Regions from separate parts of the Rhizobium sp. C104 genome, predicted to be linked through region 2. Evidence: predicted binding sites of a transcription regulator. Region 2 holds the regulator's gene; each other region holds the start of a gene.
What was found. The regulator PhoB, encoded in region 2, activates phosphate uptake and scavenging genes when phosphate is short. The targets are predictions, from matches to a motif close to TGTCATNNANCTGTCAT.
Positions count from the first base shown of each region.

Region 1: the regulator PhoB is predicted to act here: its motif matches at 807-823, upstream of MF410_RS20415 (DUF2794 domain-containing protein).
Region 3: the regulator PhoB is predicted to act here: its motif matches at 1,265-1,281, upstream of MF410_RS22705 (DUF465 domain-containing protein).
Region 4: the regulator PhoB is predicted to act here: its motif matches at 1,241-1,257, upstream of MF410_RS18435 (DUF1045 domain-containing protein).

Region 1 is NZ_CP092348.1:3,914,858-3,917,055, reverse strand. Features, by position in the region: gene MF410_RS20420 (GNAT family N-acetyltransferase) at 1-324, shown strand, start outside; gene MF410_RS20415 (DUF2794 domain-containing protein) at 383-784, opposite strand; gene MF410_RS20410 (thioredoxin family protein) at 1,133-1,873, opposite strand; partial or broken gene acnA (aconitate hydratase AcnA) at 2,107-2,198, opposite strand, start outside.
Region 2 is NZ_CP092348.1:3,093,689-3,095,886, reverse strand. Features, by position in the region: gene phoU (phosphate signaling complex protein PhoU) at 1-486, shown strand, start outside; gene phoB (phosphate regulon transcriptional regulator PhoB) at 624-1,307, shown strand; partial or broken gene MF410_RS16470 (GcrA family cell cycle regulator) at 1,585-2,117, opposite strand.
Region 3 is NZ_CP092348.1:4,402,744-4,404,941, forward strand. Features, by position in the region: gene MF410_RS22695 (5-(carboxyamino)imidazole ribonucleotide synthase) at 1-445, opposite strand, end outside; gene purE (5-(carboxyamino)imidazole ribonucleotide mutase) at 442-936, opposite strand; gene MF410_RS22705 (DUF465 domain-containing protein) at 955-1,158, opposite strand; gene MF410_RS22710 (DUF465 domain-containing protein) at 1,387-1,560, shown strand; gene MF410_RS22715 (metalloregulator ArsR/SmtB family transcription factor) at 1,760-2,020, opposite strand; gene MF410_RS22720 (sulfite exporter TauE/SafE family protein) at 2,184-2,198, opposite strand, start outside.
Region 4 is NZ_CP092348.1:3,472,187-3,474,384, reverse strand. Features, by position in the region: gene MF410_RS18440 (alpha-D-ribose 1-methylphosphonate 5-triphosphate diphosphatase) at 1-441, opposite strand, end outside; gene MF410_RS18435 (DUF1045 domain-containing protein) at 455-1,150, opposite strand; gene phnE (phosphonate ABC transporter, permease protein PhnE) at 1,293-2,198, opposite strand, start outside.

The DNA.
Region 1 (2,198 bases), 820 kb from region 2:
GCCTATCGCTGGATGGTCGAGGATTCGATCTATCTGGCGCCCGAAGCCCGCGGCCTCGGCATCGGCAAAGCATTGATGGCCGAACTGATCGACCGCTGCACCAATCTCGGTTTTCGTCAGATGATCGCCGTCATCGGCGGCGCCAGCCCCGCCTCGATCGCGCTTCATCTCAAGACGGGCTTCGTGGAGGTCGGCCTGATGCGGGGCGCCGGCTACAAACACGGCCGCTGGCTGGATACGATGCTCATGCAGCGCGTCCTCGGCGAGGGCATGACGACCGATCCGGATCCCTCCGCCTATCCCGGCACGCTGTTTGCCGGCTGATGCATGTGCCCGGAAGCGTGAAGCGGTTCCGGGATAACGACATGCAGAAAAAAGCGTCCTACTTGTCGACGAGCTTCAGCGCCTTGTCGAACACCTTCAGCACCTGGTTCAACTCGTGACCGCGCTTCAGGATGGTGCCGTGGACGTTGATCACGGAATAGGCGCCCTGTTTGGCGGCGAGCTTGGGATTTTTCTCGATGCGGAAGAGCGGCATTTCGCCGGAGCGCTTGAAGACGGAGAACACCGCTTTGTCCTTCAGGTGATCGATGGCGTAATCGCGCCATTCGCCGTCACCGACCATACGACCGTAGATCCAGAGGATCGCGTCCAGTTCGCGCCGATGAAAGGTCACCGGAAGCGGGTCCTTGCTCTGCTTGTATTCCCTGAGATCGACGACGACTGAGGAACTATTGTCGACGGAACGGCTTTCGCCGTGTCGCAAATCCGGCTGATCTGTCATTCAGTCTCCAAGGCCTCTGCATGTGACAGGAGGGTGACAGTGTGCCCGAGCCGCCGCAAATTGCAAGAGCGCCGGCCGTCACATTCGGCCGCACTACAGCGCCGCGCGCAGCCCGCATGAACGCTGTAGCACTTTGAATCGGCGCATCGTCCGATGCGCGTGACAGCGCTGTCGCTTTCTCGGCAGCGCCGCATTTCAGTCAAAACAGCGCCTCATTTGCAGGAGATTTATGAATCCCGGTTTGGCGCCAGCGCGCCAAAGGGCCCGGCGGAGCGTATCGACCTTAACCCCAGCCCCGAATACGCTCAGCCGGGCCGCCCGGTACTTCACCCGCAAGCGGATGAAATCTCAGATATTTTTGCCAGCCATTACCACGGTCGCGCCAAGGATCGCCGCCGGATCGCCGTTGTCGTCCGCCGATTGCAGCAGGATCGCGCAGCCCTCGAGCTGCGGCCGCTGCAGGACGCTGGCCGGCAGCGTCAGACTGGTCGCGTTGCCGTCCCACATGCCGACCGTTTCGACATTGGTGACGCTGTGCAGATAGGACAGCTTCTTTCCGCTGTTCTCGCCTTTTTCGACCTCGATCGTCTTTTCCTTGTCGAAATAGACCATCACCACATTGGCTTTGCCCTGCCCCGCGCCGATCTTGATTTCCAGCTCGTCGCCGCGCATTGCCGCGCTGATGGGAACGGTCAGCCCGTTGCCTTCGCCGCTATAGGTGTCGATCTTGCTGTTGATGCCGTTGAGATCGGCGCCGGCCAGGTGGCCGCGCCCGTTGACGATCGCCTGCGGCGTATAGACGTTGCTGCGGCCCATTGTTCTCGCATAGCCGTATTGCCGCTCGGTGTTTTCCTTGGAGCTCAGCGTATCGGCCCAGCCGAGATAATTCCAGTAATCGACATGATAGGCGAGCGCGATGACATCGCCCTGGCTCACCAGCTTGCGGAAAGCGGCGTCAGCAGGAGGACAGGAAGAGCAGCCCTGCGCCGTGAAAAGTTCGACGACACCTTTCGGCGTGCCGTCTTCGGCCTGTAGCGGGCCTGAGAGAACAACGCCGGCGATCAGCGGAATCAAAAAACGGGGGGACATTCACCTGCACCTCTTTTTCAGCGCCGACGGCGTGATTGAACCGAAGGCACTGACATATGAACGTACGAATAATCCTTCCGGGTCCAAACGAAAAGTCACGAACGGGTGAGACGCAGCGCGACCGGAACCCGCATAAAACAAATCATCGTGAGCCCCCGCAAATCCCGTCGCCACAAAGAAAGGCCGCCGGAAACTGCTCTCCGGCGGCCATTATCATGCGAGGCTATTAACAATCAGGCAGCGAGGTCGCGCAGAACCGTCTGCAGGATGCCGCCATTGTTGAGGTAGACCACCTCATCGAGCGTATCGACGCGCGACAGCAGCG
Region 2 (2,198 bases):
CCGATGGCTTCGGACCTGCGCGAAATCATGGGTTCGATCCGCATCGCCGCCGATCTCGAACGCGTCGGCGACCTCGGCAAGAACACCGCCAAGCGCGTCATCGCCGTGCAGAGTACCGGCGTCCCGCGCAAGCTCGCCCGCGGTCTCGAGCATCTGTCCGAGCTGGCGCTCGTCCAGCTCAAGGAAGTGCTCGACGTCTACACGACACGCGCCGCCGACAAGGCGAGTGCGATCCGCGAGCGCGACAACGAGATCGACGCGATGTACACCTCGCTGTTCCGCGAGCTGTTGACCTACATGATGGAAGATCCGCGCAACATCACCAGCTGCACGCATCTTCTCTTCTGCGCCAAGAACATCGAGCGCATCGGCGATCACGCCACCAACATCGCCGAGACCATTTATTACATGGCGACCGGAGCACAGCCGGAAGGCGACCGTCCGAAGGACGACAGCGCCAACACCGTCGGCGCGGTCACGGAATAACCGCCTAAACCAGACGATTGCGCGCGCGCCCATGTGGGGCGCGCGAAAAGGTCGCAGCCAATTTTTATGAATTTGCGCAGGATGCATTGCTTAAATCACCCCCGGTTTAAGGATCATGCGCGAGGAGACCGACACGCATGATCCCGAGAGTTGCAGTTGTTGAAGACGAGGAAGCCCTGAGCGTGCTTCTTCGCTACAATCTCGAAGCTGAGGGCTTCGAGGTCGATACCATCCTTCGTGGCGACGAGGCCGAAATCAGGCTTCAGGAGCGCACGCCCGACCTTCTTATCCTCGACTGGATGCTGCCCGGCGTCTCCGGCATCGAACTTTGCCGGCGACTGCGCATGCGACCGGAAACCGAGCGCCTGCCGATCATCATGCTGACGGCGCGCGGTGAGGAGAGCGAGCGCGTCCGCGGATTGTCGACGGGCGCCGACGATTATGTCGTCAAGCCTTTCTCGACCCCGGAACTCGTCGCCCGCGTCAAGGCGATGCTGCGCCGCGCCCGCCCCGAGGTGTTGTCGACCGTGCTGAAATGCGGCGATATCGAACTCGACCGCGAAACCCACCGCGTCCACCGCAAGAGCCGCGAAGTCCGCCTCGGCCCCACCGAATTCCGCCTCTTGGAATTCCTGATGTCGTCGCCCGGCCGGGTCTTCTCCCGCTCGCAGCTCCTCGACGGCGTCTGGGGCCACGACATCTATGTCGACGAACGCACCGTCGACGTCCATGTCGGCCGCCTGCGCAAGGCGTTGAACTTCTCCAACATGCAAGACGTCATCCGCACCGTCCGCGGCGCCGGCTATTCGATGGAAGCCTGAGGGGTTTCCATCTTTTGTGCCGGTGTCGGCCCCTCACTCTAACCCGACCGGGGTCGAGCCACTCGTCTCGACCCGTCCTTCGGACCCCCTTAAACGGGGCGAGGAGACGTGTCCTACGTGACGTTGGAGAGGGACCGAGAGGTCGCGGCATATCCCCTTCGCCGCGCAAGCGGGGAGAAGGTGCCGGCAGGCGGATGAGGGGCAGCCACACCCAGCCCACTCGCATAAAAAAACGGGCCACTCGGCCCGTTTTCGAATTCTCTGCAATGTCGCCCGCTCAGCTCGCCCGCGCGGCCGCGCGGCGGCGTTCGTTCACCGGCTGGTAGGCTAGCTTCTGGTGATAGCTGCAATAGGGCGAGTTGTCGGGGATTCGCAGCCGCAGAAGTGGAAGTCGTCCTTCAGCGGATCGCCGACCGGCCATTTGCAGGTGCGTTCGGTCAGTTCCGTCAGGCCGAGGCGGCGCGAGATCGGCACGACCACGTTGCCCTTCGGCACGTATTCCATTTCCTCGACCGTTTCGATCTCGATCTCTTCCTTCAGCATCGTCGCGCCCTGCTGGCGGGTAACGGTGCGGGTAGCGATCCGCGAGGCGTAGTTCGGTGCGCGCGGTGCCGATGTATTGCGTTTCGGCGTGCGCGCCGCGGCGGCCGTGCCGCCGGCCTTGGCGCGGCCGGGAAGGCTCAGCCGGTGAACCTTGCCGATCACAGCGTTTCTGCTGACACCGCCAAGTTGCGCCGCGATCTGGCTGGCGCTCAGTCCTTCGGCCCAGAGCTTCTTGAGTTTCTCGACCCGCTCGTCTGTCCAGTTCATGCCCTGTCTCCACCTTTTGCGTTGGTGATGGCAGAATCCCTCACCGTTGTCCCGGAAGCCTCCGAAACAAGAAACGCTTGA
Region 3 (2,198 bases), 1.3 Mb from region 2:
CATAACCGAGACGGCGGGTTTTCAGCACGCCTTGGCCGCCGAAATCCTTCAGTGCCGTCTCAAGATCGGCCTGGCTGTCGATCGTGTGGAAGCGGGCAGTGGTTATGCCGCAGCCATTGAGAAAGCGCTTCTCGACCAGGCGGTCTTGGGCGGCTTCCAGCGCCTTCGGCGGCGGATAGACGGACACGCTCGCCGAGAGCCTTTCGGCTGCTGCGACGGGCACGTTTTCGAATTCGTAGGTGACGACGTCGCATATGTCGGCGAGTTCGGCCAGCGCAGCCGGATCGTCATAGGCGGCAGTAATCTGCCGGTTGGCGAGCTGGGCGGCCGGGCAGTTGGCCTGCGGCTCGAGGATGACCGTGCGAAAATTCAACCTGGCGGCGGCAATGGCCAGCATGCGGCCGAGCTGGCCGCCGCCGATGATCCCGATCGTTCTTGCCGTCATAGATCGTCCATCGGGTATTCGGCGACGGCAGCACTCTGGCGCTCGCGCCATTCGTCTAGCCGGTCGGCGACTTCTTCGTCGGAAAGGGCAAGCACCGCGGCGGCGAGAAGGGCGGCGTTGACCGCGCCGGCCTTGCCGATGGCGAGCGTACCGACAGGAATGCCGGCCGGCATCTGCACGATGGAAAGCAGGCTGTCCTGGCCGGACATGGTTTTGGACTGGACCGGCACGCCGAAGACCGGCAGCGGCGTCATCGCGGCGGTCATACCCGGCAGGTGGGCGGCGCCGCCGGCGCCTGCGATGATGACCTTGAAGCCCTCCGCGCGCGCGCCCTTGGCGAAATTGACCAGCCGGTCGACTGTGCGGTGCGCCGAAATGATGCGCGCGTCATAGGGAATTTCCAGCGCCTCGAGCGTGTCGGCTGCGTTTTTCATGGTCTCCCAGTCGGACTGGCTTCCCATGATGATGGCGACGGGTGGTCTGTCTGTCATCGTTGCTGCTCTTCCCTCTCAGGCGATGATGTCAGGGATGATCTGATCTTCCAGCTTGGAGAGCTTGTCCTTGATAACGAGTTTTTTCTTTTTCATGCGCTGGATTCGCAGAGCATCGCATCCGGTTAGGATCATGGCGTTGATCGCGGCGTCGAAATCCTCGTGCTCCTGGCGCAGCCGCGCCACGGTGAGCCTGATTTCCGCCTGTTCCTGATCGGCCATATGCATTCCCCGTTATCGTCCCCGGACTTTGTCCGATCTGCCGATGATTTCCGCAAGCTCCTATCACCAAATACGGGTAACGGCTAGTTAGTCTTGATCATGAAATTGCCATCCAGTCTTCATCTTTTGGCCTTCGACAAGCCTTCAAAAATATGTCACAGTCCGCCGCGTTGACACCTTGATCCCCGACGATGTTGGCCGGGGAGGGTAAGAGGAAGGAAGGGTCAAATGACAGTTCAAGCTCATCTTGAATCACTCCAGAAAAAGCATGTCGCTCTCGAAGAGGAGCTGCACGCGCTCAGAACAGCTCCCTCTATCTCCGATACGGAAATTGCCGAATGCAAGCGCCGCAAGCTGCGCATCAAGGACGAGATTATGCGTCTCAAGTCATCCGTCCACTGATCTTCCCAAGGGTCGCCGGTCGATCATCTTGCGAAAGAAAAGGTAAATCCATCCATTCCGCCTGAAATCAGCAAGAACCGGTGAGTTCACACCAGAATTGCGCCAGCCCGATGCCAGCGGCATCGCGGCTGGCGCTTTTGCGAGCGCCGCGCTTCAAGTCACAGCCATACGAGGGGCGGGGCTGTCATGTGAGCCGGCTTCAAGCCCAGAACTGATCCAGCCATAAATTGAGCATGTCGAAACCGCGGTTGTTGACCGTGTAGATGCGTTTCGTGCCTTCCGAGGTCACCGAGACGAGGTTGCTGTCGAGCAGCGCCTTCAGATGTTGCGACACGGCGGGGCGGCTGATCGGCAGGCCCTCAGCCAGTTCGTTGACGGTCCGCGGCGCACGACGCAATTCCTCCAGCAGAAACCGCCGGTTCGGATCGGCAATCGCAGAGAAGGGGTCCGTGTTCGACATAGCGGGAAAGCTACGTCAAACCGGACGTTCCAGCAAGGAAATTGTGCATTGCAGCGTACTACGGCCTCGTAGTCTTTCAGACGCGCCAAGGATGGTTACACTTAGAATTGCTGCATAATTCTTCAGGTCGGTTCCGATTGAAGGAAGATGCAGCAGGGCTGCCCTACCAGCCAAGACC
Region 4 (2,198 bases), 380 kb from region 2:
GAGCACATTGTCGGCCGAGACCTCGCAGCGCAGGTGGAGGAGATGCTCGGCGCGCAGCCGGCCTTCCTTTTCCGCCGACTGGATGGCGTCGGCCATTTCCCGCATCTCGCCATGTTCGAAGCCGCCGTCCTCATCCGCACCCATGCGCAGGCAGTCAAACACCGTGGTGATGCCCGATGTGACGATCTGGGCGTCATGCGCCTGGACCGCGGCTGTCTTGTTCCAACGGATGCCGGGACGCGGCTGATAATGGCCTTCGAGATGGTCGGTATGCAGCTCGACGAGGCCGGGAATGACATAGTCGCCTTCGAAATCTTCGCCGGCTACCGAGCTTCCTTCGGAAATGTCGGCGATCTTGCCGTCGCGAATGAGGATCGAGCCTGCGAGGATGTTATCCTCGAGAACGATGCGGGCGTTGGAAAACACGGTCTCTTTGCTCATCTCGTCGGGTCTTTCAGCTTTTGGCGCCGGAAAGCGGCAGCCAGGAATGAACTTTGAACGGGGCGCCGCGCGTCTCCTCGGTGAAGACGGCGAGGCCGGAAATCGTAAGCGGCCGGCCGGTGAAATCGGCAAAACGCTCGGTCAGAATGGTTTTCATCACCGAGGCGCGTGGCTCGGGCACCTGGCCGGTGAGCGTCATGTGGAAGCCGAAATCCTCCATCACATAAGGATAACCCCAGCGCTGCAGATTGGCGCGCTGGCTGTCGCTGAGCTTCTCCGGGTTGCGCCGCGCCATATCGGCCTCGGTAAGCGCTGCGCGGAACGGTTCGAAGGATCTTACCACCTTCGCGGCGAAATCCTGAAGCGGTTGATGAACAGAACCGGGAACGAGGGCAAAAAAACGGCCGAGCTGGCCGAGCACCAGCTTGGGAATCTCGAAGGCTTCAGTGCGCGCGGCAAACTCCTCGACGACGGCCATAAGATCCCTCTCGGTGACCGAAGCGGCGAGCGAAAACGGCGCCTTGATCGTCGCGTGAAAGCCGTAGCGGCGCGGATCGGCAGTCAGCTCGAACTGCTCTGCCGCACCGAGCCGCTCATGCTCCGGTGCAGGATAGGTCTCGTCACTGAAAGCATCGCGGCCGAGCCAGAGCGAGGCCGCGCCGGTCAGGGGATCATCCTTCGGCGGCGAAAAATAGAGAGCGTAGCGCAAGGCTTTTATCCTGGGGATCGTCGAACGGGGAGCGCAATGTGCAGTGATTTGGCGGCGAACCGCAAGCAGGCTCCCGGCTAAAAGATTTCCGTGACAGAATGATGATGGCGGCAGCGCCGCCACGGCCTTTCCAGCCGATGGATCAGTGGGTTTTCGTGCCCATCAGCCGGTGGCGCAGCGCGTTCGAGGCGGCGTCGAAAAGGAAGGCGACGATCAGGATCAGGATGACCATGTAGGCGACGTTTTCCCAGTTGGCGTTGGTGCGCATCGCCTCCCAGAGTTTGAGACCAATGCCGCCGGCGCCGACGGCGCCGATAATCGTCGCGCCACGCACGTTCGATTCCCATTGGTAGAGCGTCTGGCTGACGATGACGGGAACGATCTGCGGCATAATGCCGTAACGATGGACCAGCACGGTTTGAGCGCCGGTCGATTTGATGCCTTCCCGCTGCTTGTTGTCGATATTCTCCAGCCCTTCGGAATAGAGCTTGCCGAGTGTGCCGGTCTCGGTGAGGAAGATCGCGCCGCTGCCGGCAAGCGGGCCGGGCCCGAAGGCGCGTGTCAGGAACAGCGCCCAGATCAGCATGTCGACCGAACGAAGGAAGTCGAAGAAACGCTTGAGGATCTGATTGAGGAGCCGGTTCGGCGTGATGTTGCGTGCCGCCAGGAAGGCGAGCGGGAAAGCGGCGAGCGACCCCAGCAGCGTTCCGAGGAATGCCATGACGATCGTCTGGAAAAGTTTGGTCCAGACGTCGCCATGCTGCCATTCGCTGTTGTTCCAGATGTCGTCGAAGGCGAGCGACAGGTTGGACTGGTCGGGCTTGATGCGCGGCCCGGAGACGATGAGGCCGACGACCTCGCCGAGCGGCTTGTCGAAGAAGGACGACTGCGTGTCGAAGATGAAATTTGCCCAGCCGATGAAACGTTTGCGGATCTTCACTCGGTCGACTGAGATGCTGACATTGCCGGCAAATCCGAGATCGGCAAGCACATTGTCGTTATAGACGGTCATCCAGCCGGGCACTGGTCCGACCACCTCAGGCGCACC